DNA from 2 places in the Shewanella mangrovisoli genome. Region 2 is predicted to be linked to the other one. Evidence: riboswitches for the same ligand, from Rfam matches in the RefSeq annotation. Region 2 holds a riboswitch; the other holds the start of a gene.
What was found. Region 2 has a riboswitch for cyclic di-GMP ahead of gbpA (N-acetylglucosamine-binding protein GbpA). Riboswitches for the same ligand answer to the same signal wherever they lie in the genome.
Positions count from the first base shown of each region.

Region 1: another riboswitch for cyclic di-GMP. It lies ahead of K0H60_RS14950 (glycosyl hydrolase family 18 protein); the one in region 2 lies ahead of gbpA (N-acetylglucosamine-binding protein GbpA).

Region 1 covers NZ_CP080412.1:3,400,857-3,417,352, reverse strand. The annotation lists gene K0H60_RS14960 (aminopeptidase P family protein) at 1-1,314, opposite strand, end outside; gene K0H60_RS14955 (ROK family protein) at 1,676-2,467, shown strand; cyclic di-GMP riboswitch class I at 2,960-3,048, shown strand; gene K0H60_RS14950 (glycosyl hydrolase family 18 protein) at 3,157-5,763, shown strand; gene bamJ (BamJ family beta-barrel-assembly machinery protein) at 5,834-6,304, opposite strand; gene K0H60_RS14940 (short-chain fatty acid transporter) at 6,526-7,857, shown strand; gene K0H60_RS14935 (HPP family protein) at 7,988-8,467, opposite strand; gene K0H60_RS14930 (TetR/AcrR family transcriptional regulator) at 8,717-9,325, shown strand; gene K0H60_RS14925 (DUF1294 domain-containing protein) at 9,334-9,852, opposite strand; gene K0H60_RS14920 (DUF418 domain-containing protein) at 9,830-11,074, opposite strand; gene K0H60_RS14915 (nucleoside deaminase) at 11,219-11,656, opposite strand; gene K0H60_RS14910 (hotdog fold domain-containing protein) at 11,771-12,265, opposite strand; gene K0H60_RS14905 (polyprenyl-phosphate transporter) at 12,503-13,417, shown strand; gene K0H60_RS14900 (RCC1 domain-containing protein) at 13,618-15,216, shown strand; gene K0H60_RS14895 (helix-turn-helix transcriptional regulator) at 15,294-15,974, opposite strand; gene K0H60_RS14890 (L-cysteine desulfidase family protein) at 16,016-16,496, opposite strand, start outside.
Region 2 covers NZ_CP080412.1:1,086,393-1,102,888, forward strand. The annotation lists gene K0H60_RS04800 (hypothetical protein) at 1-303, shown strand, start outside; gene K0H60_RS04805 (PaaI family thioesterase) at 412-849, shown strand; gene K0H60_RS04810 (YgjV family protein) at 903-1,148, shown strand; gene katB (catalase KatB) at 1,495-2,955, shown strand; gene K0H60_RS04820 (TMEM165/GDT1 family protein) at 3,026-3,580, opposite strand; cyclic di-GMP riboswitch class I at 3,981-4,076, shown strand; gene gbpA (N-acetylglucosamine-binding protein GbpA) at 4,202-5,677, shown strand; gene K0H60_RS04830 (aromatic amino acid transport family protein) at 6,237-7,412, shown strand; gene K0H60_RS04835 (S46 family peptidase) at 7,652-9,808, shown strand; gene K0H60_RS04840 (hypothetical protein) at 10,457-11,494, opposite strand; gene K0H60_RS04845 (OmpA family protein) at 11,929-13,386, shown strand; gene K0H60_RS04850 (23S rRNA pseudouridine(2604) synthase RluF) at 13,559-14,269, opposite strand; gene K0H60_RS04855 (hypothetical protein) at 14,281-14,973, opposite strand; gene K0H60_RS04860 (Na+/H+ antiporter NhaC family protein) at 15,158-16,495, opposite strand.

The DNA.
Region 1 (16,496 bases), 2.3 Mb from region 2:
TACCAAGGTGACCATTTTCTTCTGTTCATCGGTCACTTTACCAATGGCGATGGTGCGAGTGACATCCGTGGTGCCGTCCAGATACTGAGCGCCAGAATCCACAAGATAGATGCTGTCCATCGTCATCATGGCAGGCGTGCCATTGTTATGGTTGTAGTGGCACATGGCCGCATTGGCGCCAGCGGCGGAAATGGTATCGAAACTTGGCTCGCGATATTGTGGATCTTCGAGGCGGAAGCTCTCTAACTTGTCGGCAAGGGTTGCTTCATCGTGCAGACGATTGGCGGCAACTTCGGCATCGAGCCAAGCGAGGAAACGACTCACGGCCACACCATCACGGATATGGCTGGCGCGCATGCCTGCTAATTCGGCGGCATTCTTCTGTGCCTTAGGCAGGGAGACGGGGTCGATACCGGCGATTAATTTGACGCCTGCATCGCGGGCGATATTTTGTGCCCAAGCGTTGGCAGAATTCGGATCGGCGAGCAGTTTCACGCCCTGTAAGCTTGCCAAGGTATCGGCAAGTGCAGCTTCGCTCTTAAAGCTCACACCCGCCCCAACGTGTTCCGCAATGCCTTCAGGGAGTTTGCTCAAATCGGTAAATAGCTGCATATCGCCATTGGCGTGAAGTAGCGCGCAGCCAAGCACGACCGGCAGACGCGGCACGTCATTACCACGGATATTGAGCAGCCAGCAGAAGGAGTCCAAAGCGGCGATCAGCGCGACATCGGCGCCCACTTTTTTGACTAATGCGCCAATCTCGGTCCGTTTTTGCAGGCTGGTCTTACCCGCACTCTCATTACTAAATAACGTGATAGCTGCGCTCGATGGTGCAGGTCGGTTTTGCCAGTGTTTATCAATCGGATTCTGTTCGACGGCAACCAGTTCAATTTGAGCCTTCGCTAAGGTCGCTTTGGCGTTTTCAAACCACGCTAAGGTGTGTAAACGGGCATCGAAGCCCACACGTGAACCAGCGGCAAGCGTATCGCATAGCCATTCGATTTGTGGTGTGTCGGTCAGGCTTTCATAACTAAAGAGATTTGCATCCACCTGCAGACGCACTTGCACCGTATAACGACCATCGGTAAAGATGGCGGCTTTGTCTTTTAAGACAATGGCCATGCCCGCTGAGCCAGTAAAATCCGTTGCCCAGTACAGACGCTCGTTATGCTCAGGCACATATTCGCCCAAGTATTCATCCGCGCGCGGGATGATAAAGGCATCTAAATTGGCATTGGCGAGTTCACTACGAATGGCGGCAAGACGGTTAGCAATCTTATTAGGTTGTTGGGATGATGACGATTCTAACGACATAGGGGCTCCAAATATTGGCATTGGCGGCTGACGTAGGCGACCAAATTATAATGCGTAATGCTGGCGAAAAGGATGCGAATTGGCGGCGATTATCGCAAGCTCAATGGCTAAGATGCAAGGGGATGGAATAAAGGATTTTGTATACAATCTTGTTTTTTAGGCATCACTTTGCGGTAACAAGGGCTGTGATCTTAGGCGAATTCTCAAATTGAAATGTTATCTTTATCACTCAGTCCTTCCGACTAATTCTTACAAATTAGCTACTTAAGTTTTATTCAATCGCTAATATTGGCCCATTATGCTAACATTCGCCATCTCCGCTCGGGGTCAGAGGGGAGCACATGTATCAGTGGAGTTGGCGATGCAAACATTAACAATAGACGTGGGCGGTAGCAAAGCCCTGTTCGAACTTCAACTCAAGGGGCATACAGAACAATATAAAATCCCCACGGGTGAAGGCTTTAAAATTGAAGATTTAAATGATCAAATCGCGGCGCTGGAACGGGATTATGATTTACAGAATTACCATTTAGCGGTCGCTGTACCTGGACTCGTACAACAGAATCGTTTGGTGTCCTGTAAATCTTTGCCCGGTCTCAATGGGCTAAGCTTTGAAACCTTGAAAACCCAAGGCGAACTTAAGTTTATCTGCAATGATATCGACGCTGGTATGCAGGCAACCTGTGATGAAAAATATGCCTGTGAGTTGTTAGTCATGTGCGGCACTGGGATTGGCATGTCGATCGCGTTGAGTGGCAAGGCTTTTACGGGGGCAACGGGAGTCGCGGGGGAGCTTGGACATTGCCGGGTGATGACGGAGGCGGGGGAGTTTAGTCTTGAGCAGCTCGCCAGCGGCGATTCTATCCGCAGCCGTAAGATTGCTACCGCCGATGATTTATATCTCGCCGGTACTTATCTGGGGATGGGGCTCGCGTGGGCGGTCAATCTGTTTAATCCTAATCGGATCTGGTTAGCGGGCGGCATGATGAACAGCGCGCCGTACTATAAGGGTTGTCTCGATAGTTTAAGACGCATGGCCCTGAGTGCACCGTTAGCCGAAATGAAGATTAATCGTGTCGATGATATGGAAACCTTAGTCTGCCGTGGCTTATCGGTGATCTTGGCAAGGGATTACTCGAAGGACGCCGCCTAACGGCTTTCGATTGAGGTGCGATTAGACCAAGATTGAGGCGTGATAAGCTCGTTCCGGCTATTAATCTTGGCTTACTTACGCTGATATTGATTCGGACATTGACTCAGATATTGATTCTGATTGGGTCGAGAACAACAGCATGCGGCCATCGGATTTGTGTGTTTGCAGTGCACTCTGCATATCACCTTGTTCGATGACCGCATTTTTGTTTGCACGAGTTATCGAACGGCGTCTTGCATAACTTCTTTCTTAAGACTTTCGATTTATTTTTATTGTCTCTCCTATTGGCTACGCGAGTCGATGATACGACTCTATGGTTTAAGCAATCCTTTTAAATACAATTGATTGCTCATTTTTTGAACTCAATAGTTCTACCTTTCTTTAAAGCTAATTCGGCGTTGATAATCGGTACAACGGCCTGTTTGTTAATATTTGGTTGCAATTTAACGCTATCGCGGCATATGCTAATTAACGTAATGACAACGTTGTCATTAGTGTGAAAGGCAAACCAATCGAAAGATTGGGACGCAAAGCCTCCGGTCTAAGGGTTCGTTTGTACCTATGATAGCGGGGATACCACAGGTTGTTTCTTCATGCTGCCGTTGTACGCACATGGTTTTAAGAGTGTTGTTTCCTGTCTACGCTTTGTTTGCCTTATTGATGCATAACTTACTCAATAGGGAAATCTCATGTTTAAGACTCAAATCTCCACCTCGGCGATGCTGGTGGCCTCGGTGCTGGCCTCTGCTGCCAGTTTTCAAGCCTTTGCTGCGCTCCCCGGTAAACCGACATTAGGTTGGGGGGAAACCAAGTTTGCCATTATCGAGGTGAATCAAGCCGCCTCAGCCTATAACCAATTAGTGACGGTTAAAGATGCCGCCGATGTGTCCGTGACGTGGAACTTGTATAACGGCGACGTCGGCAATAAGGCGCAGGTGTTACTCGATGGAAATGTGGCATGGGAAGGTCCATCGAGTGCGGCGGGGACGGCCAATTTCAAGGTCAATAAGGGCGGGCGCTATCAAATGCGCGTGCAGCTTTGTAATAACGAAGGTTGCAGCGCCAGTGATGCGAGGGAAATCTTAGTCGCCGATACCGATGGCAGTCATTTACTGCCACTCAATGCGCCTTTGAAGGAAAATAATCGTCCCTATGCGAATAAATCCGGCAAAGTGGTGGGAAGTTACTTTGTGGAGTGGGGTGTTTATGGGCGTAAGTTCCCCGTCGATAAGATCCCTGCACAAAACTTAACCCATATTTTATATGGCTTTACCCCGATTTGTGGTGGCAATGGCATCAACGACAGCCTAAAGGAAATCGAAGGTAGCTTTGAGGCATTGCAGCGCGCTTGTGCTGGCCGTGCCGATTTTAAAGTGGCGATTCATGACCCTTGGGCGGCGGTGCAAATGCCGCAGGCGGGGGTGAGTGAGTATTCCGATCCCTACAAAGGCAACTTCGGCCAACTGATGGCGTTAAAACAAGCCTATCCCGATTTGAAGATCCTCCCGTCCGTTGGTGGGTGGACGCTCTCGGATCCCTTCTACTTTTTAGGAGATAAAACCAAGCGCGACACCTTTGTCGCCTCAGTGAAGGAGTTTTTACAAACCTGGAAGTTCTTCGATGGTGTCGATATCGATTGGGAATTTCCCGGCGGCAGTGGCGCTAACCCAAGCTTAGGAAATGCCAATGATGGGGAAACCTATGTCACCCTGATGCGTGAATTGCGGGCGATGCTCGATGAGCTCAGCGCCGAAACCGGACGCAGCTATGAGCTGACCTCGGCCATCAGTGCGGGCGGCGATAAGATTGCTAAGGTCGATTATCAGGCGGCGCAGCAATATATGGATTACATCTTCCTGATGAGTTACGACTTTAATGGTGGCTGGACCAATACAGAGCTTGGACATCAAACCAATCTCTATGAGGCGAGCTGGGATCCTAATACCCGTTACACCACGGACAAAGGCGTAAAAGCCCTGCTCTCTCAAGGGGTGACGCCGGGTAAGATCGTGGTCGGCGCCGCTATGTACGGCCGCGGCTGGACTGGGGTGAATGGTTATAGCGGTAACAATCCTTTCACGGGCACAGCAACGGGCAAAGTGAAGGGCACCTGGGAAGCGGGCGTGGTGGATTATCGCCAGATCGCTAAGGATTATATGGGCGCAGGTTGGAGCTATGCCTATGATGAAACCGCCGAAGCGCCATCGGTCTTTAATGCATCGACGGGCGATTTAATTACCTTCGACGATGCGCGCTCTGTTAAAGCCAAGGGCCAATACGTGCTGACCAATCAGCTCGGTGGTCTGTTCGCCTGGGAAATTGATGCCGATAATGGCGACATACTCAATGCTATGCACGAAGGTCTAGGCCATGGCGAGGGTACAACGCCACCTGCGAATAAAGCGCCGATTGCCAATGCGGGAGCGGATATCACGGTAACGGGAACTGCGGATGTCACACTAAACGGCAGTGCGTCGCGGGATCCTGAAAACGGCGCCTTGAGTTATCAATGGAGCCAAGTCTCGGGCCCAAGCTTAAGTATCAGTAATGCGGACATGGCCAATGCTGTGGTGCAACTGAGTGAGGCGGCCTCGGATGTAGTGTATGTGTTTAGCCTGCAAGTCACAGATCCCGAAGGATTATCTTCAACCGATACTGTGACTTTAACCCATAAGGCCGAGACGGCAAACCAAGCGCCTGTGGTGACTGTGCCAGCGAGTGTGACGGTTGAGGCGGGGCAATCGGTGAGCATCAATGCGACGGCGACTGACGCCGATGGCGACAGCCTCACCTACGCATGGACAGTGCCCAGCGGCGTGGCGGCGAGTGGACAAAACAGTGCCACACTGGTGGTGACGGCGCCAACGGTTACCCAATCGACCCAATACAGTTTGAGTGTATTGGTCTCCGATGGCGCCTTAGATGCCAGTGCTGCCTTAACCTTAAGCGTGACGCCTAAGGCGACGGGTGGTCAATGTGATGCTACTGACCCCAATGCGGCCAACTATCCCGCCTGGAATGCGACAAGCATTTACAACACGGGTGATACCGTGAGTTATAACCAACTGGTTTGGAAGGCGAAATACTGGACTCAAGGTAATACACCTTCAAGAACCGCCGACCAATGGCAATTGTTGAGTCAGGTTGAGTTAGGTTGGGATGCGGGCGTTGCCTACAACGGCGGAGCAACTACTAGCTATAACGGTCGTCAGTGGCAAGCCAAATACTGGACTAAAGGAGATGTCCCTGGGGTTGCTGCGGTATGGACGGATATCGGCGCGGCGCCTTGCCCTTAGTCGATAGGGATTAAAGACATTAAAAAAGCCCTGCAATGCAGGGCTTTTTATTAAGGATTACAGCGTCAGATTAATTAATCTTCAGCAGCTCAACATCAAAAATCAGTACCGAACCGCCGCCAATTTTGCCAGTGCTGCGATTGCCATAGGCCAGTTCGCTTGGGATAAAGAAGCGGTACTTATCGCCTTCGACCATCAGTTGCACGCCTTCAGTCCAGCCTTTAATGACACGATTGAGTGGGAAGGCAATGGGTTCACCGCGCTCGACCGAGCTATCGAACACAGTGCCATCAATTAAGGTGCCGTGGTAATGCACAGTCACTGTATCACTCGCCTTAGGATGAACCGTGCCAGTGCCTTGCTGTAACACTTGATATTGCAATCCCGAGGCGGTGGTTTTCACCCCTTCTTGGTTTTTGTTTTGCGCTAAAAACTCATTACCTAAACGGATATTTTCTTGGGCCGCTTTTTGGTTATTCATCGAGGTAAAGAAGTAAAAAATCACCCCAGCAATCACAACAACGGCAAGTAACATTTTCATTTTAAGGAGCACCTCAGTCAATTTTGGCCATATTATCAGTTTTTTAGCCGAAGTGGCTAGCGCCTCGGTTCGGCGGGGTGTTGGACGATTCGCGTTACATTTTCTCACTTTTTTAAAATGGCTAAAGGCTTTATCCCGTTTTAGAGATCGCTTAACCTGTGACATTAGACTCTACAAAAACTCAATAAAAACAGATAAGAAGAATAAACAAGGACAGTCTTATGTTAACCAAAGCGGCAAAACCTCTGGTCAAACTCGTCGACCGTTATTTACCCGACCCTTATATCTTTGTCTTGCTCTTAACCTTAGTGGTGCTGATTTCGGCCGTGGTAGCCGAGCAGAAAACCCCACTCGAAGTCATCAATTACTGGGGCGATGGCTTTTGGGCACTGCTGAGTTTTTCGATGCAGATGCTATTAGTACTGGTGGCCGGATTTATGCTCGCCAGCTCGCCACCGATTAAGAAATTACTCGATGGCATCGCTGGATCCGCTAAGTCGGCGCCACAGGCGATTATCTTAGTGACCTTGGTTTCCCTCGCCGCCAGTTGGATTAACTGGGGATTCGGTTTAGTGGTCGGCGCCTTATTCGCTAAGGCCTTAGCGCGTAAAGTGCGTGTGGATTACCGTTTATTGGTTGCCAGTGCTTACTCGGGATTTGTGGTTTGGCACGGCGGCTTAGCGGGCTCAATTCCGCTCACCATCGCTACGGTGGGGCATTTTTCTGAATCACAAATCGGCATTATCCCCACCAGCGAGACCATCTTCGCGAGCTTTAACCTGCTGTTAGTGCTGATTTTGTTTGTGGTGATGCCTCTGGTAAACCGCTTTATGCTGCCCGAAGAGAAAGACGGTATCTATGTCGATCCTAAGGCTCTTGAGGATGGGGCCGCAGACGATAACGCGGCGCAGTTAACGGCCAATACGACGACTCGCCCTGCGGATAAATTAGAAAACAGCCGCTTACTCGGTTGGAGCGTGGGCGGCGCTGGACTCGTTTACTTAGGCTACTACTTTGCGGTGCAGGGCGGCAGCTTAAACCTTAACCTAGTCAACTTCTTATTTTTATTCCTCGCCATCGTGCTGCATCAAACGCCACGCAGTTTATTGCTGAGTCTCAATGAAGCCATCAAAGGAGGCGCGGGTATCGTTATCCAGTTTCCTTTTTACGCTGGCATTATGGCGGTGATGGTGCAATCGGGATTAGCCCAGAGTATTTCCGAAGGTTTTGTGGCCATCGCCAGTGCTGAAAGCCTGCCATTTTGGAGCTTTATCAGTGCCGGGATTGTGAATATTTTCGTACCTTCGGGGGGCGGACAATGGGCGGTGCAGGCGCCGATTATGTTGCCTGCGGCCGAAGCCTTGGGCGCCGATGTGGCACGGGTTGCTATGGCCGTGGCTTGGGGAGATGCGTGGACCAACCTTATCCAGCCTTTCTGGGCGCTGCCTGTGCTGGCCATCGCCGGGTTAAAGGCGCGGGATATCATGGGATTCTGTTTAATGCAGCTGCTGATAACAGGGGTGATTATCAGTATCGCGCTAAGCTGGTTTTAAACGAAAGCTTAAGGGTTCTGATAAAGGGCAATCTCACTTGCCCTTTATTTTTATCCTCTTCTTTATTCTCTTCTTATCCAGTTCACGCACAAATGCGTAAAATGCTTAGGTTTTAGTGTTTTGACGCAGCTTAAAACCATTTCTGCGGATAGGGGCGTCGACACAGCAGATTATGATACAGCCAGCCAAAGGACAGGATCAGCACTAGACCACTGGCGACTGGCGAATATAAAAAGTCCCACCCCTGCGCGGTCAGCATAATAACCAGTGGGTTTGCTCCAGCTGGAGGATGCACTGTGTGAGTGAGCATCATCAATGCAATTCCCGCCCCTACGGCTAATCCTAAGCTTAGCGGCGAGACGCCTACACTGTGGAGGATGATAAGTCCCATCAGACTGGTCAGTAGGTGGCCGCAGACAATATTTCTTGGCTGCGCCAATGGGCTATCGGGAAGGGCAAATAAAATCACCATAGTGGCGCCAAAGGGGGCCATCAGCCACAACAGCTGCGAACTCATTTGCTCCAAGCTTGCTAAGGCACTGATACATAACATGGCGCCTATGCCGGCGAGCAGTGCGGGTTTCAATTGTTGTGGGTTTATCACTTTCATTGTGTGTCCTTTGAGCCCAACTTGGCTATCGCGCAAGGGCTGTGGTTTATATGGTTAATATCAATAACTGCGGCTTGGGATTTAGTGTTGGGTTTCCCCTTGGCGCCATCCCTGTGGCCGCGTTGCACTTCATTGTGTTGAATCTCTAATGGGTAGACCAATCTGTCTACTTGATATCATTGCATGAGTAGACTGATTTGTCTACCTGTGAGAAGATACGCTTAAATCCTAATTGCAGAGGAAGGCGATATGCCACAACCCGAAGTCTTGTCAGATATGCCCTTAGATAAACGTCAACAGCTCATCACCACGGCATTTAAACTGTTTTATTTTCAGAGCGTACATGGGGTGGGTATTAACCAGATTTTGCAGGAGTCGGCGATTGCCAAAAAAACCTTGTACCATCATTTTGTGAGTAAGGATGAGTTGGTCGAAGCCGTGGTGTTGTATCGCGACCAAGTGTTTTATCACTGGTTAAGCGAGCGAGTGCTAGCAGTCGAGATAGGTAAGGCGGGGATCCGCGCGTTATTTATGGCGCTCGATGATTGGTTTAATCAAAGAGTGCCGCAGCTGTGTGAGTTTCGGGGCTGTTTTTTTATCAATGTGAGTGCCGAATTTACCGATGCCAGCCATCCTGTGCATCGTTTATGTGCCGAGCATAAACAGCGGGTAGCTGATTTAATGGGTCAGCAAGTGGCGGCTTTGGGCTTGTCCGAGGCAAAAGCGGCTTATCTTGTCGATACCCTATGCCTATTGAAGGAAGGCGCCATAGTATCAGCGCAGCTGCGCGGCGACACAGATGCGGCTATGCAGGCGTTAAAAGTTGCCGAGCAATTGATTGAAATAGAAACGCATTAGCGTGACGGTTAAATCAATCTATCCATGAAACCCGTTTGGATCCCATAACCCAGCAGGGCTAAGTTGGTCACGACCGTGAGCCAAAACAGTTGGCGAAAGGCGGCTTTGACCGATTTATGCCGCAGTAACTGCTGGGCAAACAGTGCGCCGGGCCAACCCCCGAGGAGAGACATCAGATGTAGGGTGCTTTCCTTGGTGCGCCAGCGACCTTTTCGCGCCGCCGATTTGTCGAAGGCGTAGGCGATAAAGGTGCATAAACTCAGCAGCAGGTATAAACCCACAATCGCAAGCGGCAGCATATGCCACCAAGCGGCGCCGATTAGCATCGCCAGAAAAACGAGCGCTAATAATAAAGGCATCGAACTCTGATGCGAGCGCGCGGCTCTGGGTTTTGCCACTTTTGATTTCGTGACTCTTGGTTCTGTGGCTCTAGATTTAGTCACTCTGCGTTGATTCACTCTTTGTTGAGTCGCTCTTCGTTCATGTACTGGAGCGGATGGCGTTTTATTGGCTCTTTTGTTGTTCATTATTCGAGTTCAAATGGCTACTAGCGTTGATGGACTTAAAGGCGAGCTGGCGCCAGAGTTTTTCGAGTGGCCCTTGGTGAAAGTAGCGTAAATACAAGCTTGCCAGTAGCAATTGCAGCAGCGAGTAACCCAGCGCTATCGCCATATAACCGCCCCTGTCGAGGGTTAATAGTAACTCGGGAGCAAAGTGGCGAAAGATAAACACACCGACAATGGATTGCAATATATACAGGCTAAAGGCGAGTTTGCCGACATTTTGCAAAGGCCTTAACACTGTCGAGCGATTTTGGCAGATTTTTACCAATATATGGATGTAAATCAGTGCAGTAGGGATAGCGCTTAGCATGACTATGATGTCCGAAAACATCACCAATGTTGGGTTTTGAGTTAATCCCAGCAGGGTATCTAGGGTAGAGAGTACAAAGCTGGCTAAAACCAGCTTGATTAAGGTGTTACGCTCAAATCCCTGCTCGAAACTACCTTGGCGATAGAGCGCCATACCTAGCAGCATCAGTCCGCCCGTGAACCACATTAAGGTGAACGGAATGACCAGCGCCATGTAACCGACCTGCATAACATGCAGGAACAGTTGATTGGCATAACCCGATGTCCAAGCGCTGTATTGTTCGGTGAATAAGGGCGATTCGCGGGTAAAGAGTTCGTCACTGCCCATGATGCTGATTAAACAGATAACTACTAACGAACTGAAAATAAAAATATTGGCCTTACGTTTTAACTCGGCGATGCTGGCATCTCGGTAGCAGAGTGCTAAAAAGCCGCTGATCCCATAGGTCAGTAAAATATCACCGGGCCAGATAATGATGCCGTGGATCAGGCCAAAGACAATCAACCATTTCAAGCGTGAGCGCAGCAGCGAATAGGCCGCTAAACCTTTATCACGAAACCGTTGGTACTGAATATAAAGCCCAACGCCAAATAAGATGGAAAACAGGCTGATAAATCGCCCTTCAATAAAGAAATTGCTAAAGGCTTCGAGCACTTGGTCTGAGAGTAATGGGATTTGATGGGGCGCATAGCCATAAAAGCTTATCCCCATAAAATAGATATTCATAAAAAATATCCCCAATACCGCTAACCCACGTATGGCATCGAGGTTGGCATTACGTCCAATTGGGATAGGCCGATGGAGCGTGTGAGTCGCATCGATGGGACTTCCCCAAGGATCCTTGGCAGCTTGAGTGATAGGTTTGATAGCAGGCATCCTTTTGCTATTGGGGAAAATGAACCGAGTCAGCTCGGCGAGATTGAGTTGATAATACAAGGCGCTAGCTTAACAGGCGCTCAAACCAATGAACACTCAACTAATTAAAGCGTTAGGCGCGTGGATCGCTTTGAAAGATATTGTCTATTCACCAATATCTTCGTTCCACAGCTGTGGCTTGGCGGCGATAAAATCGTGCATCAACTGTTTGCACTCGTGATTGTCCACCACTGTCACCTCTACTCCGCGGGACTGCACATAGGCTTCTGGTCCTTGAAAGGTGACATTTTCACCGACCACCACCTTAGGAATGCCATAGAGTAGTATTGCGCCACTACACATATCGCAGGGGGAGAGAGTCGAATAGAGCGTGGCCTTTTGATAATCGGCGGCGGTCAATCTGCCCGCATTTTCGAGGCAATCCATTTCGGCATGCAACACGGCGCTGCCTTGCTGCACGCGTTTGTTATGGCCGCGGGCGACAATTTTCCCGTCGATCACTAATACTGAGCCAATGGGGATCCCGCCTTCGGCTAATCCTTGTTTGGCCTCATCAATCGCGGCCTGTAAAAATTCATCCATTTCGGTCCCCTATCTTAGGTTGTTTGGCTTAGCATAGCAGCCTGCAAGCGTTGAGCAAGACAACCTAAGTGGTGATTTCGATTGATGATTAAGCTTGGGTGGATAAGCCTTGGCTTACTTCTGTGGCTTTTCTGAAATCCATAACTTGATATGTCCTTTCACGACTACCACGCCTTGGGTGTCGTAGGCGGTAACGGGCACCAACATATCGCCGGGAGTCCACTGCTCTGGCGTGACTTCGGCAACACATAAAATATCACTGCCCGCCTTGGCGGTGTAATCCAGGCTCATGCCCTTAGGGATCCAACGTAGGTGAGCCGGAATTGATGCTTCGGCCATCACGCCCATTGCCATTTCTAAGCCGTTACAGATGGCGATAACATGCACGGTTTTTATATGGTTATGAACGGCATGACGTTTTTTAATCAGGCAAGCACAGTGGTTAAGGCGCAATTCAGTGATCAGTGGTTTGATGGTACCAAAATAAGGTGCCATGCGTGATACCATGATGGAGAAAATTTTTTGGCCAAAGGGCCAGCCTTGGGTTTTATGGTAAAGCGCGAGAACCTTATTGGGCTTAGCGTTTGGGGTTTGTGCGTTAGGGCTCATGGTTATCCTTCATCGGAGTGCAAACTTAAGGTGTTAGTCTTGGGCCGCTGATATTTTTAATGCTTAGCGGCGTGCCTGTTTCTTTCTGGTCGGATGAGTGTAACATTGGGATAACATTAAATGCCAGTCGGCCGAATTAAGTAAACTTCATTTCGCGGTTTTTACGCTAACACCGTATAATCACGACAAATTTGTCATCAATGACACTTCATAATGATTTAACTACAAGGACTCACAGTGAAATATTTGCTGACCTATTTTAAGGGAATGGCCATGGGGGCCGCCGATGTGGTGCCTGGGGTTTCGGGTGGCACTATCGCCTTTATCACCGGTATTCTCGATACCCTGCTCGAAAGCGTTAAACGTATTAATCCTTCACTGTGGGGCGTGATTAAGTCGCAGGGGATTAAAGGTGCGTTTGAACATATTAATGGTGGATTTTTACTGAGTTTGTTAGCGGGGATCCTAACCAGTATTTTTACCTTCGCTAAACTGATTTCTTGGTTGCTGGTGGCCCATCCCATTCCGATTTGGTCATTCTTCTTTGGCCTTATCATCATCTCTGTGGTGCACATGCTTAAGCAGGTGAGTGGTTTTACGCTGGCGCGTTTGGGATTATTCGCCTTAGGGGTTTTGGCTGCCTGGGTGATCACTGTACTGAACCCTGTATCGGTCGAGGCCAGCTATTTAAATATTTTCTTCGGCGGTGCGATTGCCATTTGTGCCATGGTATTACCGGGGATTTCGGGCAGTTTTATCTTATTATTGCTCGGCTTATATCCTGTGGTACTCGCGGCGGCAAAAAATATCCAAATCGATATCTTGGCCTGTTTTGCCGTTGGCGCTTTGCTGGGGATTTTAAGCTTTAGCCATTTACTCTCGGCCTTGCTGCGTAAATACCATGATGCGACTGTAGTGTTTCTCACGGGTTTGATGCTCGGCACCTTAGGTAAAATTTGGCCTTGGAAACAAACCTTAACCTGGCGTACTAACTCCCACGGTGAACAAGTGCCACTATTGGAGCAAAATATTTCGCCGCTGAATTTTGAACAAGTGACGGGCCAACCTTCACAGCTGATGTTAGCTGTGGTGTGTATGTTGGCGGCCATTGCCTTAGTTTGGGGTTTAGAGAAGGTCGGCAAACGGGATTAAGCCAATCCTGTGGATGATGTGAATAAAAGCAGCGATATTCGCTGCTTTTATGTTTTAAGGCCAATGGAATGTCCTCGACTTTTGGGCAATGTTATTTTGCTGGTCCGTTAAGTTACAATCGCGCCTCAGAGTGCACGCAGTCGATGTTGTGCATCCGTTTAAACTCAGTGAGAGTTTGCCGTTACGATAAGGATATAGTTGTGGAAAAAAAACAGGTCCCCTGGGTTGGCGTGGCGCTAGCCATTTTTGCCTTAGGTCATGTGGTTAACTTAATCATAGATAAACAAGATTCTGAAATATCCCCAGAGTTAAAGCAGCAAATTTCTGACACTATTCAGGCTCACAGAACACCCGCTTCAGCGAATAATGTCTTGATTCATGAGCCAAACAACCGTGAGATTGCCGAGATTTCGCCCAAAATCCCTATGCCTGCAGAATTAGTCGATGTGAGTCAAATCTACAGCAATCTCAATGCATTTGCGGCGCTCAAACGAGACGGTACTGTAGTCACATGGGGGGATGGCGAGTGTGGTGGCGATAGCAATAACGCCGCCGACCCTCTACTTAATGTAAAACAACTGTATGCGGCAGAGGATACCTGCGGCTTTGCCGCGTTAACCCATGACCACAAACTGATCCCTTGGGGAATGGGGGATGAAACTATGCCTTGGACTCGAGGAGTGAGACCTGTACTGCATGATGTGCGCGAATTTGTTGTGGGTAAGGGGCTCTATGCTGCCATTAAGCAAGATGGAAGTGTCGTCAGTTGGTCTTTTGAAGATGCATCAACTGCCGAGCTAGGCTCTGGTCAATACGCCGCGCCTGCGATGACGGGCGTCGTGTCTGTGTCTGTTAACCATGGCGCTTTTGCCGCCTTAAAACGGGATGAGACAGTAGTGACATGGGGGCAGGCGGATTATGGTGGCGACAGTCACGAAGTCGCCTCAGCGCTTAACAATGTGAAACTCCTCTATGCTAACGATAATGCTTTTACCGCTATGACTGCGACGGGCAGATTGGTGTCGTGGGGTAAGGTCAGAGCGGAGCAAAAAGGTCGTGAGCAAGTGGCAAAGCTTAACCAGCTTGCGCCTGCCGTGAAAGTTGTTGCTTCCAAAAATGGTTTTACAGCGCTGCTGGCTGACGGTAGTGTTTATGCGTGGGGGGAAGGGGAGTTAACTGAGTATGATGTGCCATTCCCTGCCCGCTTATCTCGCCCAAATCGTGCCAATAAAGTGATTGATATTTTTGCCAATAATGACGCGTTTGCCGCCTTAACCATCAGCCGTCAACTTATCGTATGGGGCAGTAAATATCATGGTGCTGATACGACGGTCCTTAAAGATAAATTACAAAGCGTGCTTAAGGTTTATCCCTTTGATGAAGGATTTGTCGCGTTACGTAGGGATAATACGGCTATCGCTTGGGAAGGATGGGAATTGGCAGAAAACCAGCCGCGTTATCAAGAGGTCACTCAGGTGAGCAAAGTGGTGACCTATGAACGTGAGTTTGCCTTTTTAAAGCAAGATGGCACTGTAGTTGATGGCCGCTTTGGCCCCAAAACTGACATAACTCAAGCAACGGATATTTTTCCTACGGGGTTAGGCTTTACGGTTAAACGCCAAGATGGCTCGATTGCAGTATGGATGCGGGAAGATCCCGCGGTGACGCTAGATAAGCAAGCCGTTGATTTGAGCCACATGCGGGATATTCGCAGTAATTTGCTGGATGTGATTGCCCTCATGGACGATGGCACGGTACAGGCTTGGGATGTCACAGGTAGAACGAGCAATGTGCTCTAAGCCAATGAGTAAACCCATTTGAAGCTAGTAAGCTAATAAAAACAAAGGGCTAAGATGTTCATCTTAGCCCTTTATCTTTAAGCGAGGCTTTTCTCGCTTTCCGCCTGATTGGCTTTAATTTCACGCAAATAGCGGTAAATGGAATGCACTGAAATCCCTAATCGAGTGGCGGCCACTTGGGCGCTATCCTTGAGTTCGAAAATCCCTAACTCATGGAGTTGATTGACAATTTCGCGACTCTTTTGTGAAGGGGAAATCGCAGGATTGGCACGCACCTCGTGGTTAACGCTATCGATAGTGCTGTGTAGCGCCTCATCAATATTGCGCGCAAACACCTCGGGCGAACTGGTCAATTCACTGCCGAGGAGCTGCTCCGGCATCATAGTGCGCAGCACAGATTGCAGCGGCGCATCCATATCGGTATTGATGCACAGTAACCCAATCGGCAGGTTTTTAGGATTACGGATAACAGTGGTTATCGAACGTAAGGTCTTACCGTTGGCACATTTGGTCAGGTAAGAGTTGGAAATATCCTGACCCGTTTTGAGCTTAAGCAAGGCTAGGTTAGTGATGGGCGCACCGACCTCACGGCCAGTGACATGACCATTGGCAATTTTGATCACCGAAGGGTGCTTAGCATCTAAGCTGTGCAGCACGACCTCTGTATGTTGGCCATACATGGCGGCAATCCCATCGACGATATTTTCGATGGACTTGAGTATATCCAGATCGCTTTGGGTTAAGTCTTGCAATTTCACAATATTCGGCCTTTTTCAGCAGCTTATCAGGAATAACCGTCTTATTCAGACATGATGTTAATGATAGTGACATCCGTAGATGACATGCCATTGAGTACCATCTTGCCTATGTTCTTAATGGTTTTCTCAACATCTTTGGCGATGATACCTTGGCCCGAAACGTTTTGGCTGTTGAGCGCCATTAAGAAGGAGCGTACCGCCGCACTCGATGAGGTACTGACCTTCATGGCGCAGGAGGCTTTGGCACCATCACAAACCATGCCCGAGCTGTCGCTGATGACGTTTTGAATCGCAAAGCAAGATTGCTCGAAACTGCCGCCCGCTAAATACACCATGGCCATAGAGGCTGCGGCGCTGGTGACCGTATTGCCACAGAATGCCGATAACGGCGGATAGTGGGACTTGATATAAATCGCCCCGAGGTGGCTCATGATCAGCGCGCGAGCCAGTTTCTCTTCGCTGACTTTATAACACTGGGCGGTGATGACCACTGGAATCGTCGCTGCAATTCCTTGGTTACCA
Region 2 (16,496 bases):
AGCCCAGATCAGATAAAACTCTATGAATCGACACCCGCCTGGCTCGACTTTGTGTTTGGTTTTGCGGTGGTTTCTGGCGTTATTGGTTGTCTGTTGTTACTCGTTAAAAAAGCCTTTTCTTATAAAGTGTTGCTCGCGTCCCTGGTCGCCGTATTGGTGCAGATGGGCTATGTCTTTGGGATTCAGCAGGCGGCAGCGGTATTAGGCAGCGATGCCCTTATGATGCCGAGTGTGGTGAGCCTGTGGGGGCTGTTTTTAGTCTGGTTTAGTCGTTTGGCTGTCACAAAGCATTGGTTAACTTAGGCGTAGCGACTCCTTGCCGTCTTATACTGATTAAGCCAATGCGTATGTGTTGAACTTCAGTCACTTCTTAGTAAACTGCTAGCTGGTTTTCTTTACTAGGATGTTGAAATGAGTATTTGGTTTAGACCTGTCACCTTAGAGGATTGTGCCCGTTTAGATGCTGGTATGGGGGGCAAAGGCACCTTGATGCAGACTCTCGGGATTGAGATCAGCGAGATTGGCGATGACTATATGAAGGCGACTATGCCTGCCACGCCCGCGGTACATAATCCCTTAGGCATAGTTCATGGCGGTGCTAACGTGGCGCTGGCCGAAACGGTTGCCAGCTATGCCGCAAACTTTGCGGTGGATTTCGAGCAATATTATTGTGTTGGACAAGAGATTAACGCCAACCATTTACGCGCTTCGCGTAATGGCGTACTGACCGCGACGGCTAAACCGGTTCATTTGGGAAAACGCAGTTCGGTGTGGGAAATCTTAATCCATAATAGTGCAGGGGAGTTGACCTGTATTTCACGGATGACGGCGGCGGTAGTAAAACGCTAACAAGGCTCAACCAACCTGTTTTAGTTGTATCAATCGATAAATAAGGACGTGATATGGATAGTGCAATGATGTGGGAATGGGTTGGTTATTTAGCGTCTGTGGTGGTGGCCATCTCTTTGATGATGTCTAACATCAAAAAGTTACGCTGGTGGAACTTGCTGGGGTCGGCATTATTCGTTGCCTATGGGGTAGCGATACAAGCTTACCCGGTGGCGGCGGTTAACTTTTTTATCGTAATAATCGATGCCTATTATTTGGTCGTCATCTATCGCGAACAGGCGGCCTCTGTCAATGAGTAATATGTAGCACTTTGAATCAATTGAAGTATTTTTTAAGTTTGTCTTAAGCTCGAGTTCTCATTTTTGCCAAGTCGGTTTGCGTTACGGCTGGCATACTCTTTATTCTGTCGCTGGCTATTTCATCGCATACGGGGAGTGAACTTTACTCCCTGAATGATCTAAGCACTCTTCGTTAATCTGAAATGCAGATTGTTTGAATCTATATTAATCGCTTTATTGAATCTGTATCTTTGTCTATTCTAACTCCATCGACAAAACGTCGCCCCGCCAAGGAGATAAGCCATGGCCACAATTTACGATTTAATTGAATCTTGGGTTAACACCAATCAAGAATGAGGAGCAAGGTATGAGTCAACAGTATTTAACAAGCCAAAGCGGTTCTCCAATTGCTGACGATCAAAACTCATTGTCAGCGGGCGAGCGTGGTCCATTACTACTGCAAGATTGGCATTTAATTGAAAAGCTTGCCCACTTTAACCGTGAGCGTATTCCAGAGCGTGTTGTGCATGCCAAAGGCACTGGCGTATACGGTACTTTCACCCTGACTAAAGACTTAAGCGAATACACCATTGCCGACCATTTTAACGGTGTTGGTAAGCAAACTGAAACCTTCGTGCGCTTCTCTACCGTAGGCGGTGAAATGGGCTCTGCCGATGCCGAACGCGACCCCCGTGGTTTTGGTCTGCGCTTTTATACTGCTCGTGGTAATCACGACATAGTGGGTAACAACACGCCTACTTTCTTCCTGCGTGATGGGATTAAGTTTCCAGACTTTATCCATACCCAAAAACGTAACCCATTGACGAATTTGAAAGATCCACAAGCTATGTGGGACTTCTGGTCATTAAACCCTGAAGCCATGCACCAAGTGACGATTCTGATGTCTGACCGTGGTATTCCGGCAAACTACCGCCAAATGCATGGTTATGGTTCACATACTTTCTCGTTCTGGAATGCTAAAGGTGAGCGTTTCTGGGTGAAGTTCCACTTCAAATCGCAGCAAGGCGTGGTGAACTTAACTAATGAGCAAGCCGATAAGTTAAAGGGTATCGACCCTGACTCATCCCAGCGCGATATGGTGGTGGCAGTGACCGATGGCAACTTCCCTCGTTGGACGGTGAACGTACAGGTTATGCCTGAGAGCGACGCCAACACTTACCATATCAACCCATTCGATTTAACTAAGGTGTGGCCACATGGCGATTACCCGTTAATTGAGATTGGTGTGTTAGAGCTGAATCGTTTACCGCAAAACTACTTTGCCGAAGTTGAGCAAGTGGCATTAGCACCGAGCAACTTAGTACCAGGTGTAGGCGCATCGCCCGATAAGATGTTACAGGCACGTTTATTCGCCTATGCCGATGCGCAGCGTTACCGTATTGGGGCGAACTACAACCAGTTACCAGTAAACTGCCCACATGCGACTAAAGCCAACCATCATCAACGTGCGGGTGCCATGGCGGGAACGCAATGCCCGTACCACGGTAGCCAAACTGGTGGTGATGCCGCGGCCAACTATGGTCCAAACAGCACTGCGGGGGCTTTAGTGGAACCAGCAAGCTTTGCCGAGCCACCACTGCGTTTAGATGGCGAAGCGGCGCGTTACAGCCGTTACAATCAGGATGATTACACGCAAGCGGGTAATCTGTATCGCATCTTTAGCGAAGCAGAGAAAGCGCGCTTAGTGGAAACGATTTCAGGCTCACTGCGTCAGGCAAGTTTGGATGTACAGCAACGTATGCTGGCACATTTCCACAAGGCCGATGCGGATTACGGTCAACGGATCCAAACTGCACTCGGGTTATAAACTTAATTAACCCATAAAAAGGGCCAGTGTTATCACTGGCCTTTTTGTTTATCTAAATTTAATCAATTGGTTAAAGCACTAGCGTTGCGACACCTAACAGGGCGAATAAAATCGCGCAGCCCCTGTGGATCCACTTCATTGGTAGTTTTTCGGCACTAAAATGCCCTGCAATAACCACTGGGACGTTCGCCAGCAACATACCCAAAGTGGTACCTGCAACCACCATGGCTAAGGCATCGTATTTAGCGGCTAACACGACAGTCGCGATCTGGGTTTTGTCGCCCATTTCGGCAATAAAGAACAGAATAAAGGTCGCGATAAAAGGTCCCATCTTATAGAAACGGCTTTCTTCGGCGTCCACTTTATCGGGGATTAACACCCATAGCGCAATTGCAAAGAAGGAAGCGGCAACCAAGTAGCGTGCTACATCTGGGCTTACCCAGTTAATAGCCCATTGGCCAAGCCAAGCGGCGGCAAAATGGTTAAACAGGGTTGAGAGTAAAATACCCAAGATAATCGCGGTTTTATTTTTAAATCTTGCAGCGAGTAATAGGGCAAGCAGTTGAGTTTTATCGCCAATCTCGGCGATGGCAACCGTAAAGGTTGAGGCGAGTAACGCTTCCAAGTGTGATCCTTTTAGGGGTGGTTTTTGACATAAGCACAATAGACCGTCCACCCCTAGGTGCGGTTACTGTGCTCAGGTCTTGCAGGACAAATCGATGATTTGCTGTAAACACCATGGCATGCGGCCAAGTATGTTGATGTTCACCCTGAATATCGATGGCTCGAAATCCAGTTAGCTACTCCCCCGAAGCGAGGAGGGCATTATACCCAAGTAAGAGTCTGTTTCAAGGGTAAAGTCATTAAGCTTAAGCGCAAATAATATGACAGACGCCAATAAAATACCGCTCAGCGTTTTGTAATGTGTTGAATTGTAACATTTTAATTTTTGACAACGTTGTCTTTTATTGTTAGGTTAACCCTGTCTCAATTTAAGTTACATATTGTTAACTTGAATGGAGAGCCACCGTATTTGGCAAACTAATTGAAAAATTAGGACGCAAAGCCTCCGGTCTAAAGTTGTAAAGGGATGTTGTAACTAAGATAGCGGGGTTGCCTCTGAATTGATTTAATGCTTTCAATTCTTTGAAAAATAAACGGCTTTGCTTAATGCTGTTTTGCCTAAATACCACTTTTATACCTATGCCAATCTCGTCGAGAAAGGCACCCTACGGAGTACATTAAAGTGGAACATCAAACTGCTTTTTCATCCATTACAAACGCTAAACTCAAACGTCCGCAACTGGCTCGCTTAAGCCTAATAGCCTTAGCTTTAAGCGCCACGAGTGCGCTAGTTAGCCAAACGGCGTCGGCCCACGGTTATGTGGTTTCACCAGAGTCACGCTCATACGCCTGTAAAACTGGCAGCAATTTAAACTGCGGCGCCGTTCAGTGGGAACCGCAAAGTGTTGAAGGTCCATCAGGTTTTCCTGAGTCAGGCCCTGCCGACGGCAAAATTGCCAGCGCAGCCAACGCGGCGTTTTCTCCCTTGGATGAACAGAGCCCAAGTCGTTGGTCTAAGCATGACATTAAGTCGGGTTGGAATGACTTTAGCTGGCAGTTCACCGCTAACCATGTGACCCGCAATTGGCGTTACTATTTAACCCGCCAAGGGTGGGATCAAAACCAAGCGTTGAGCCGTGCAAGTTTTGACTTAGCGCCCTTCTGTGTGGTCGATGGTGGCATGGTGCAGCCGCCTAAGTTAGTGACGCATAACTGTTATGTGCCTGAAGATAGAACCGGTTATCACGTCATTTTGGCCGTGTGGGAAGTGGGGGACACTACCAACAGTTTCTACAATGCCATCGATGTGAACTTTAGCTCTGGCGCCGTGGTGCCGGGCGAGTGGACCGACATTGGTGATATCAATCCGTCACTCGATCTTAAGGCGGGTGATAAGGTGATGACGCGGGTGTTTGATGCGAATGGTGAGCAAACTGCCAAGCAAACCCAGATAACCATTGCCGATGCCACCCAAGGCGCCAAGCAAAATTGGCCATTCCTGTTAGCCAGCGCGATTAACGCCCAGCAGCCACAACTTAAGGCGGGGCAGAAGAATGCCTCTGGGGTGATCTCGCCCGTTTACGGTAAAAATGAGATTTATGCCGCGCCCAATTCGGGTCTAGAGCGAGTGGAAGTGAGCTTTGATATTGCGCCTGCGCCGGGCAATCAGCTCGATGTCACGTCACTCGCCGATGATTACCCCATTGTCGATGGTGCCGCAAAGGTCAGTTTCGATGTTAGCACTAATACCGATATGCAGGTCTCGGCTTACCTGTTTAGCCACGATGGCACGGCAGTAGGATATGTCACGCAAGCGGTCAATAATACTAGCGAGAGTTTAGTGCTGGATGTCGTCGCGCCAAAGGCGGGCCATTATCACTTACAGGTGAAGGGCGAGCCAAAGCAAGGTGAGGTTATCCAGCAAAACTTCGATCTGTTCTTAAAAGATCAAGCCACAGCCCCGGATGCCGACTTTGTCTTCCCCGAGGGCATTAAAAACTATGTGGCGGGTACTAAAGTGCTGCAACCTAAAACTGGCAAGGTCTATCAATGTAAACCTTGGCCTTACAGTGGTTATTGCATGCAATGGTCGCCAACGGCAACTGGGTTTGAACCGGGTGTCGGCGGCTCTTGGGCTATGGCCTGGACTGAGCTGTAACCCGTTAACAGGGGAATAAGGGGATTGTGAGCCGTGTTAATCCGCGTTAGCGTAATCCCGTATCCTCTGAGCGAATCGCTAAACTCATTGATAAACCCTGCAATGCCACAGGTTTGCAGGGTTTATTGTTTTGATAACAGATCCGCCTCGATTTTTTATCTTTTACTCATATTTCCCCATCGGATAGCCAAGGCGGCGTCATCTTTGTCTATAACTGGCTTGCCCGCTGGGATAGGCTCTGTTAATGTCCCTAGCTATCTTCTATTACGCGCGATGTCGCTGCTTTGCTAAGGCAATCACGGTTGAAATTAATGTCACTTTTCTTCAAACGATTTAGTTAGCCTCAATGGCGACTGGGTTGAAATATTCAAAAGCTATTGGGGCCAATTGATCTGCTCTTTGAGATCGGATTGGATGCTTTAAGTTTAGTGACGCTTTTCGTTTGAGATTGCTGTTGGCTTAATCACAGAGTGCGCAAGGCTTTATCCTTCAAATCTACTCAAAAAACCTTAAAAAATAATAATTAATACTTGAATAGGATAATTGTGTGAATTCAAAAATGTTAGGCTCGATAGCCATTGTCGCGGGGACCGCCATTGGCGCGGGAATGTTAGCCTTACCCTTAGCCACGGCCGCCTTAGGCATGGTGCCAGCCATTTTGCTAATGGTGGTGATTTGGGGCTTGTCAGCCTATACCTCATTGTTAATGCTTGAGATTAACCTGCGCTCTGGCGTCGGTGATAACGTCCACGCCATCACGGGCAAACTCCTCGGCAAGAAAGGCCAAATGGTGCAAGGCGCTTCCTTTCTCAGCTTACTCTTTGCTTTAACGGCGGCGTATTTGACGGGCGGCTCATCGCTGTTAGTACTTAAAGCCAAAAATATGTTCGACCTAGTGTTAGACAACCAACTGGCTGTGGTGCTGTTTACCTTAGTGCTGGGTGGATTTGCGGCCTTAGGGGTGGCTTGGGTCGATAAAGCCTCGCGCTTCTTGTTTTCGCTGATGATTTTATTGCTAATTGTGGTTGTGCTGTTTTTATTACCCGAAGTCAGCATCTCGAGTATGGCAACCAGTGCGGTGGCCGAGTCCATGACCAGCAGTTGGATGGCGGCGATTCCTGTGGTGTTTACTTCCTTCGGTTTCCACGTGTGTATCGCGACCTTAGTGCGTTATTTAGATGGCGATGCTGTGTCGCTGCGCAAAGTATTGCTAATCGGTTCAACCATTCCACTCGCTTGTTATATCTTCTGGTTATTGGTGACCTTAGGCACAGTCGGTGGCACCGAAGTCAGTAGCTTTAACGGCTCTTTACCTGCGCTTATCAGTGCATTACAAGAGATTGCCCACACACCTTGGATCAGCAAATGTATTTCGCTGTTTGCGGATTTAGCCTTAATCACCTCTTTCCTCGGGGTAACCTTAAGTCTGTATGATTTTGTGGCCGAACTGACCCGCGCGAAGAAGACCTTCCTCGGCCGCGCCCAAACTTGGCTGTTAACCTTTGTGCCGCCGCTGTTATGTGCGCTCTATGTCCCCGAAGGTTTTGTTGCCGTATTAGGGTTTGCCGCCGTGCCGCTGGTGGTGATGATTATCTTCCTGCCGATCGTGATGGCACTGCGTCAGCGCCAAGCCATGCCGCAGGGATACCAAGTGTCCGGCGGGACATTTGCCCTCGGGATCGCGGGTCTGCTAGGCGCGGTGATTATCGGCGCTCAGCTATTTGTCGCGCTGTAACTTAAGGTTGTTTAACGCGCTGATACGGCAGAGTTAAACCGATAAATTATGATGAATGTATTTGCTTTGTAAGCGAATTTTTCTAACTCTGTTATAGAGTGCGTGCGATATGCTAAAGTCAGGCCTAGTGCCTGACTTTTTGCTTTTTAGCGTTAACCAAAGCGGCATGTAATCCCAATAAATATAAGAAATGGCCTCGCAAGCGCTCGGCTTTCTTCACCTAAAACGGACTTAAGATAATGAAAAAATGGTTACTCTCAGTTGCCGTGGCGGCGAGTTTTGCCTCCCATGCCGATGAAGGTATGTGGCAGCCACACCAATTGCCCGCAATGGCCGATGAACTCAAAGCGAAAGGCTTAGAGATTGATGCGAAATCGATTTCCAAACTGACCGAATTTCCCATGAATGCCGTGATTAGCCTAGGTGGCTGTACGGCATCTTTTGTATCGCCAAAAGGCTTAGTCGTGACAAACCACCACTGCGCCTATGGTTCGATTCAATATAACTCGACTCCAGAGAAGAACCTGTTACAGGACGGTTTCTTAGCTAAAACCTTTGCCGATGAATTACCCGCAGCGCCTGGTTCTCGCGTTTATGTCACCGAAGAGGTGACCAATGTGACTGAGCGTGTTAACGCAGGGCTTGAAAACAAGACGGGCCGTGAGTTTTATCAAGGCGTTGAGAATCAAGAAAAAGCACTCGTTGCCGAGTGTGAAAAGGATGAAGGCTACCGCTGCCAAGTGTATAGCTTCCACGGTGGCTTAGAATATTATCTGGTAAAACAGTTAGAAATCCGCGACGTACGTTTAGTCTATAACCCTGCGGGCAGCGTTGGTAAATACGGCGGCGATGTCGATAACTGGATGTGGCCGCGCCACACGGGCGACTTTTCGTTCTACCGCGCCTATGTGTCTAAAACCGGTAAACCTGCCGAATTTAGCGCCGACAACGTTCCTTACGAGCCAAAGAGTTTCTTAAAAGTCTCGGCAAAAGGCGTGAGCGAAGGGGATTTTGTGATGGTAGCGGGTTACCCCGGCCGTACCAACAGATACCGTACCGCGAACGAAGTGCAAAATCAGTTCGAATGGGCTTACCCAGAAGGCAAGATGCTGCGCGAACGTTTTATTGAAATCATCAAAGAAACGGCGCCAGAAGGTAGTGACGAGCGCATTAAGTACGAGAGCCAAATCGCTGGCTTAGCGAACTACGCTAAAAACTTCACCTCTATGATTGAGTTTTATGGTAAATCCACCATGTTAGCCGACCGCAAGGCCCGTGAAGCCGAGCTCGCCGCATGGATTGCTAAAGACGGCAGCCGCGAAGCCAAATACGGTAAAACCTTAAGCGAATTAGACGCGCTGATCGCTAAGAGCAAAGCTCATCAAGAACGGGATATGATTTTAAGCTACATTGGCAACACTACGATGGTGCCAACGGCGACCAATCTGTACCGTTTAGCCCATGAGAAGCAACTGCCTGATATGCAACGCGAACCCGGCTTCCAAGACCGCGATATGACGCGTTTCAAGGCGAGCATGGAACGTATCGATCGCCGTTATGCGCCAAGTGTGGATAAGGCCGTACTCTTAGATATGCTCAAACGTTATGCCGCGTTACCTGAGGCGCAGCGCTTACCTGCTATGGATAAAGCCTTTGGTATCGATAAAAAGGTTAACGAAGCTAAACTGGCGAAAACCTTAGACAAAATGTACGCCAAAACCGAGCTGGGCAACAAAGATGTGCGTTTAGCTTGGATGGAAAAATCCGTTGATGATTTCAAAGCCTCTAAGGATCCTTTTATTCAATTCGCCGTGGCCATGTATGACACTAACATGAGCGAAGAGAAGAAAGAGAAAGAGTTAGATGGCGAGCTGATGAAAGTACGTCCGCAGTATATGGATGCCATCATCGCCTATAACCGTGAGCAAGGTAAGCCAGTGTACGCCGATGCAAACTCTAGTCTGCGCGTGACCGTTGGTCATGTTAAAGGTTATGAACCTAAAGATGGTTTAGTGGCTAAGCCCTTTACTCGCCTCGAAGGCATAGTGCAAAAAGACACTGGTGTTGACCCATTCGATGCGCCGAAAAAGCAGTTAGAGCTTATCAAGCAGAAGCAATACGGTGATTTCTATGTGAAAGCCATCGATTCTGTGCCAGTAAACTTCCTGTCGACCTTAGACACCACCGGCGGTAACTCAGGCTCCCCAACCCTAAACGGCCGCGCTGAATTAGTAGGTTTACTGTTCGATGGCGTGTATGAAAGCATCATCGGTGACTGGGCGTACGACGACAATATCAACCGCTCAATCCAAGTCGATAGCCGTTATATGCTGTGGGTAATGAAGTATTTAGATAATGCCGACAACCTATTAGCCGAGATGGAAATCGTTAAGTAATACATCGCCGCATCGCATAGGTGCGGCAAGTATCATTGCCTAATGTTTGCGTCGCATGATTTAGGTGATAAATAGGTAGCGACCGCAAGGTAAGAAGAAAGCGATAAATCCACAGGATTTATCGCTTTTTTGTATTTGGAGGGGGAATAGGGTTAGTGTGAACTTATGTTAAAGCCTCAAGCTTCTATTGGTGAGTGATTCGTGGCATTGGCTTGTTTACGGTTTAGTGCCGAAAACTTTAAGAATGAATTTCTGAAGGGATGCTTGTATACCGCACTCTTTAAGTTATGGCTTATAGGCGAGCCATGGCACTTACTCAACGACACGGTGAATAGAAACCTAGGGTTTCTAAGCTTATGAACGAGAGCCATGGATGGCGAACTGGCCGTTAAACAGGGATGTTTTTCAAGTCCATCCGTGGATGCTCGACCGCCCCGTCTGATGTGAATGGATTCACGAATGCCGCGATGGCATGGATGCCAAAGAGCTGCCATGGGGCGGACGGTCGTCTCGCTAATTACCATGGATCACCTTTCTAGCATTGGCGTAGTTTGTAAGTCTTAAAGACATACGTATCATGTTTGGGAGTGTTTTTGTGTTAAAACAATAAACTAAAACACAAAATATCAGATTAAAATTTGTATGAATTTACATCGTATTACGACGGTTTGTCCGCTGTAATGTTTTGTTATGCCATTCAATAAGTTCCATCTCAAGCTGCAGCAGGTCACTTGCCGACCTGATTGGCAAGCTTTCATTGATTCTCATTATTTCTGAACGACTTGATTTCATAGCATTCAATTTTTTAGGTTTGCTTAAAGCTTCATATACCGATTTATCTTTATTATTTACATAGTAGTATCTGATTTTAGGTTTAATTTTTTTAAAGTTAACTGAAATAATCACAAAATCAGAATTTAAATTAATATCTTTGGCTTTAAGATCCTCAGTTTTAACTTTACCCCAATAAAGCCTTTCAAAAAGGCCGTCATTTGAAGTTATGTCGTCTTCAATAGATGATAAAGAACCATCTTTAGAGAAAGTTGATGATATTTTTTCAAACTCTTCAAGATATGAAAAATCAATTGTTTTTTCATTCAAACTACTTGGTGGCAGCATAGCAAGTCCACAAGCTATACTTTCTGGCTTGTTATTACTTGCTAAGTTCCATAAATCTATGTCATCAAAATCATAATGAAGGGTAGAAAAACCATTCTTATTCTTAAAGAAATTTAACGATGTCTCATTATTACTGACAACAACACACAAAATTTTTTTGTTTGGAAATAGTCTTTTTAGGAGCTTTGATTTCCGTAGAGACTCTTTTTTCAAGCTTCTTAAATTTTCAGGCTTTTGCGTAAGAGTACACTCGTAGAACGATAGAGAATATTCATCTATTTTAATGCAATCAAATTCGGCCATTGCGATTCTGTCGCTATTATAGATAAATCGACCTAGGTTGTCGCAGTAGAATCCTGTCTTCAGATATTTATTATTTTTTGGTGTATACGGGCCTTTAGAAATTATCTTTACGGTATTATCTGATAAGCTTTCAATATTGGAAATCATCATTTCATAGAAGGAAGCCTCATAAACCTCACCTTTGAAATTCATAGCTTTCCAATGGTTGTTAGGGGCTTTTATGTAACTCTTAGAATGTGAGTATCGATATTTATATAAATTCATTACTTGCTTCCTAATGGGGTATGTGAATCAAGTATCATCAATTATAAATCAATAACATAATGCACTTTTGATTTATCTACAACACCTTTTTGTAAAGTGATTTGAATATTAAGCGAAAAAATCGAAGGGCTGCATCAGAGTCGAAAAATGGTTTTAGGAATTGATTTAAAAGGAGCGTTCAAGGCTTATCTGAGCTCTGCAAGGCGCGAAATATAAAGGCTTTTTCAATGCTGAATTAAGTATAGATGGAGGTTATTACCACGCTATTAAAAGCTGGGTATCTCAGTATTTTCGTATTTCCTTTTCAATAAAAAGTATTACTTTTATGTCGTTTAATACCTAGGTAAAAAATTTTATCGTATTATCCCGTCACTATTTTTTATCTATTTAGTTGGTTCGCGAGGGCTAACTTTCCCTACAGAAAAGGATTTTTTATGGGACATAAGACGTTACTGAGTGCTGTATTTTTGACTGTGACCTGCGGTGTCGCCACTTTTGCGGTGAATGCTGAATCACTGTTTACTCCCTTTCCTGACGCCAAATCGCCTGAAGAAAAGCGCATCCACTTTACGCCCTTTGAGCTTATCACCGCAGTGAATGGGGACAAGTTCACTCTGTTGCCTGTATCGGGGAAATTGACTCGACAAAGCGTTGAGTTGCCAGAGGGATATAGTCCCGAACATGTGATCAATAACTATTTGGCACAGCTTCAAAAACTGAATGCTGAAGTGTTATTTAGCTGTCAGGCCGCCACCTGTGGTGATGGTCAAGCCATGCAAACTCAGCTAAAGCCACTTAAGAGCGTGAATGCCGATTATCACAGTGCTTATGCGGCGGTAAAACTAAAAGGTTCTCGCGGTGAGGTTTACGCCAGTATCTATGTCGTCAATCGCGAGGATAGATATACCTACCTGCAGGTCGATATCCTTGATTCTATTCCTGAGCCGCTGGATTTGATCCAAGCGAATAGTGACTTTTTACAACAGGCGCCGAAGGATATTGAGATTAAAGATAGGCGCAGTGACGATGCTCAAGGCGCGACCGACCATCCTTTGCTGGGGCGTATGCCCGGCAGTTATATTTCAAGTTACAAACAAACTAACTTTACCCAAGTGCCTGTATTGGTAGGGATGTCGGGCGCCGATTATCAAACCAAACCGCTGGACGCCAAGCTTACCCAAATAACTTATCAGATGCCTGAAAGCTACTCGTTGTTTGAAATCAACAGCAACTATGCCGCAGCAGCACAAAAGCTGCAGGCTGAGCGGGTGTTCCACTGTAAAGGTACGGCCTGCGGCGACGATGATAATCTGATCAATGCCATCAAATTAATCAAGGACGATAAAGAAGACGAATGGCAGGAGTATCAGCTGTTTAAGCTGAGTCACGCCAAGGGTGATGTTTACTTCGATATCTATTCCCAAGGTTATTTCGATGGCACGCCTGCCGATACTACGCTCAGGGTCATGGAACTCTCTACTCTGAAGGATGATCGTGTGGCTATCGACCTCGATGCCTTGACTGATGCGATTAGCCAAACAGGTAAAGCGACGTTGGAGGGAATGTTGTTTGATTATGACAGTGAGCGTATGTTGCCTGAGTCCAAGCCAGTTCTTGAGGTCCTCGCGAGTTATCTTAAGCAGAACCCCACGTTGAGTTTTTATGTGGTCGGACATACCGATGACAAGGGCGAGCGGAGTTACAATCAAAGCCTGTCGGAGCGCCGCGCCGCTGCAGTGATTAAGCAGTTGAGTGACGGATTTCAAATTCCGTCGGCCCAATTAACCGCTCACGGTAATGGGGAATACAGCCCTGTAGCCAGCAATACTAATGACGCCGGACAAAAGTTGAATCGCAGAGTGGAGTTAGTGCTTCGTTCCGATAAAAAGTAGCTTAATTTCAACAGTTTGAAAGGCTATCTTAGCTTCATCAACAACGCCTGAGCCATCTCAGGCGTTTCTATCTTCATTGGCGTTTATTGGTGTTCATTGGCAGATATTGTGCACGCAGGCATTTGTCTCAAATTGAGGTAACTACTTGAGTGTATCCACCATTTGTCTTCCACTAAATCGTCACTGCGGCTTTAAGCCTCGCAACTTCCTCTGGGCTGAGTGGTCGCATTTCGCCTTCGGCTAAGGATCCTAGCGTTAATGTCATTAACGCGACGCGTTGTAAGTCAATCACCTTATAACCTAAGGCGTTGGACATGCGCCGAATTTGGCGATTTAACCCTTGGGTAAGCACTATTTCAAAACTCACATCACTTAACCGCGTGACTTGGCAGGGGAGTGTGCGCACTTCTTTATATTGCAAGCCGCTGGCCATTTGTTCGATAAAGGCATCGTTGAAGGGCTTATCGAGTTGTACGTGATAGGTTTTACTGTGGGCAAAACTGGGGTGCATCAGTTTATGGGTGAGTTCGCCATCGTTGGTGAGCAGCAATAAACCACGGGAATCTTTATCTAATCTGCCTACTGGGTAGAGTCTTGGCGCAGTTGGCAGTAAATGCAGCAAACTGGATTTATCGGCGTCTAACAAACGGCAATCTGTGCCTACGGCTTTATTGAAGATCCAATAAGTAAGCGCTTCGATGCCCGATATGGGCTTTCCATCTAAGCAGAGGCTATCAAGACATTGGCCGTCAGCATCGAAATGCACGGCATCGGTATGCTTGGCTATCTTGTCATTGAGGCTGATGCGTCCAGCCTCAATCAAGCGGCAGGCTTCACGGCGTGAACTAATGCCACATTGGGCAAGGTATTTGGCGAGACGCATAAATGACTAAGCTAAAACGGGTGATGGACTTGGGCGCGATAATACAGGATTTTAGATAAACGGCGCATGGCAAATGCAAGGCTTAAGCACCAAATAATATTAAGGTTCGTTTGCAGCCACATATTGGCGGCAACAAAACAGAAATGATTGTCTGTCTCGCAGGGCGGGAAATCCAGCTGGCTCCAATCCAGTTGTAAGCTCAGGCTAACGGCACTGATAAAGCTTAATAAGCTTAAGTAAAACAAGGGTCTTGGACAGATAAGCTTAGGCACGATTCCTGCGATAATTACCAAGGCATGCAGGGTTAGCGTACTTAACAGATAGCTAGTAGAAACCAGCCTGTGCATGGTCAAAAAGTTAATCGGAAAAATCCCCATCAAAATCACCGAGGTGCCAACCCAGGCGCCGGTGAGCGCAATATATTGGCTAAAGGTGTCGAGTTTGAGCAAGTAGAGCCCAGCCATAGAGACCAACATACAAATCCCTGCGGCGAGTAATCCGAGGTTAAACACATAGGCGAGAGGCGAGTTGATATAGTCACCGAGAAAATCGGCACGCATAAACAGGGCGGGAGTGCCTACAACTTGATATTCGGCGTAGAGCGCTATGATAACCCCTGTGGCACTCAGCAGCGCCGCGCCTACAATCAACCAAGTGATCAGGCGATGTAAGTCGTAAAAACTGGGTTCATGCTGCGGATTCATATTGTGATAGATGCATTTTGTGATGAATGACTATGCCGTAAATTAAGCTTAATACCGCGCGAATAACCCGCTGTAACTTGCCTGAATCCGAAACCGATGGCAAGTCTCGGCCTGATTTGATCTTTAGACAGATAAAAGCAAAGGGAGCGAATGCTCCCTTTGCTTTATCGATAATCGAATAAGGTTAGTGGCGCTTACGGAAAATCACAATCGCAATCGCGACAGCGGCTAGGATCATGCAGTACCAAGCGTGGGAGACGGCCGCCAGCGGTGTAATGCTAAAGGTTGAAGCGATCAGCAGTGCTTGGGCGCCATAGGGAATTAACCCTTGGATAATACAGGCAAAAATATCGAGTACACTGGCCGCGCGCTTAGGGCTAACACCGTGTTTTTCTGCCAGATCTTTAGCAATATCACCCGTCACAACGATAGACACTGTGTTGTTGGCAACGCAGCTGTTGGTGACGGCCACAATCCCTGCCATGCCTAATTCGGCCGCGCGGCATGAGGCTTCGCCTTGGGCTTTTGAGAAACGGGTGATGAGCTTTTCAATCTGCTTGCTTACAAAGGCTAAACCCCCTTGTTGCTGCATCAGCGAGGCTAAACCACCGACTAACATCGACAGGATGAAGATTTCCTGCATATTGCTAAAGCCCGCGTAGATATCTTTACCAAATTGGATAACGCCATAGTCCATGGTCAGGAATCCCGCAGCGCCCGCCAGCAGAATGCCTAAGGTCAAGACGACGAACACGTTTAACCCTGCGACCGCTAATACCAGAATCGTCAGGTAAGGAATCACCTTGATAAAGTCGATATCCTGAGCGGCTAGATCGGCTTGGCCTTGGCCTGCAATCACAAAGGCGACAAAAGTTAGCAGTGAAGCAGGGATCGCAAAAATCAGGTTCTCGCGGAATTTATCTTTCATATCACAGCCTTGAGTACGAGTGGCCGCAATAGTGGTATCCGAAATAATCGAGAGGTTATCGCCAAACAGTGCGCCAGACATCACGGCGCCCGCCATCAGGGCATAATCAATTTGTGCCTGATCGGCAACGCCTAAGGCGATAGGTGCCACGGCGGCGATGGTGCCCATTGAGGTACCCATTGCGGTGGCAATAAAAGCGGCAATCACAAAAAAGCCGGGCAGTAATAGGTTTGAAGGAATAAGGGATAAACCTAAGGCAACGGTCGCATCGACACCACCTGTGGCTTTCGCTACTGCCGCAAAACCGCCAGCCAGCAAGTAAATCAAACACATAGCAATAATATTGCTGTGGCCAATACCGCCGATAAAGGTATCAATCGCTTGATTGAGTTTTTGTTTTGATAATACCAAGGCCAGAATAATGGCTGGCAGAATGGCAATCACACTCGGTAATTGATAGAAGGCAAAGTCTACACCTTGGCTTTGGAAATAGACGCCTGCGCCAATAAACAGACTTAGAAAAACAAATAAGGGTAACAGGGCAATAAAGGATGCCGGGCTACTCGGTGCAGTGGTTTGGGCTGATTGACTCAAT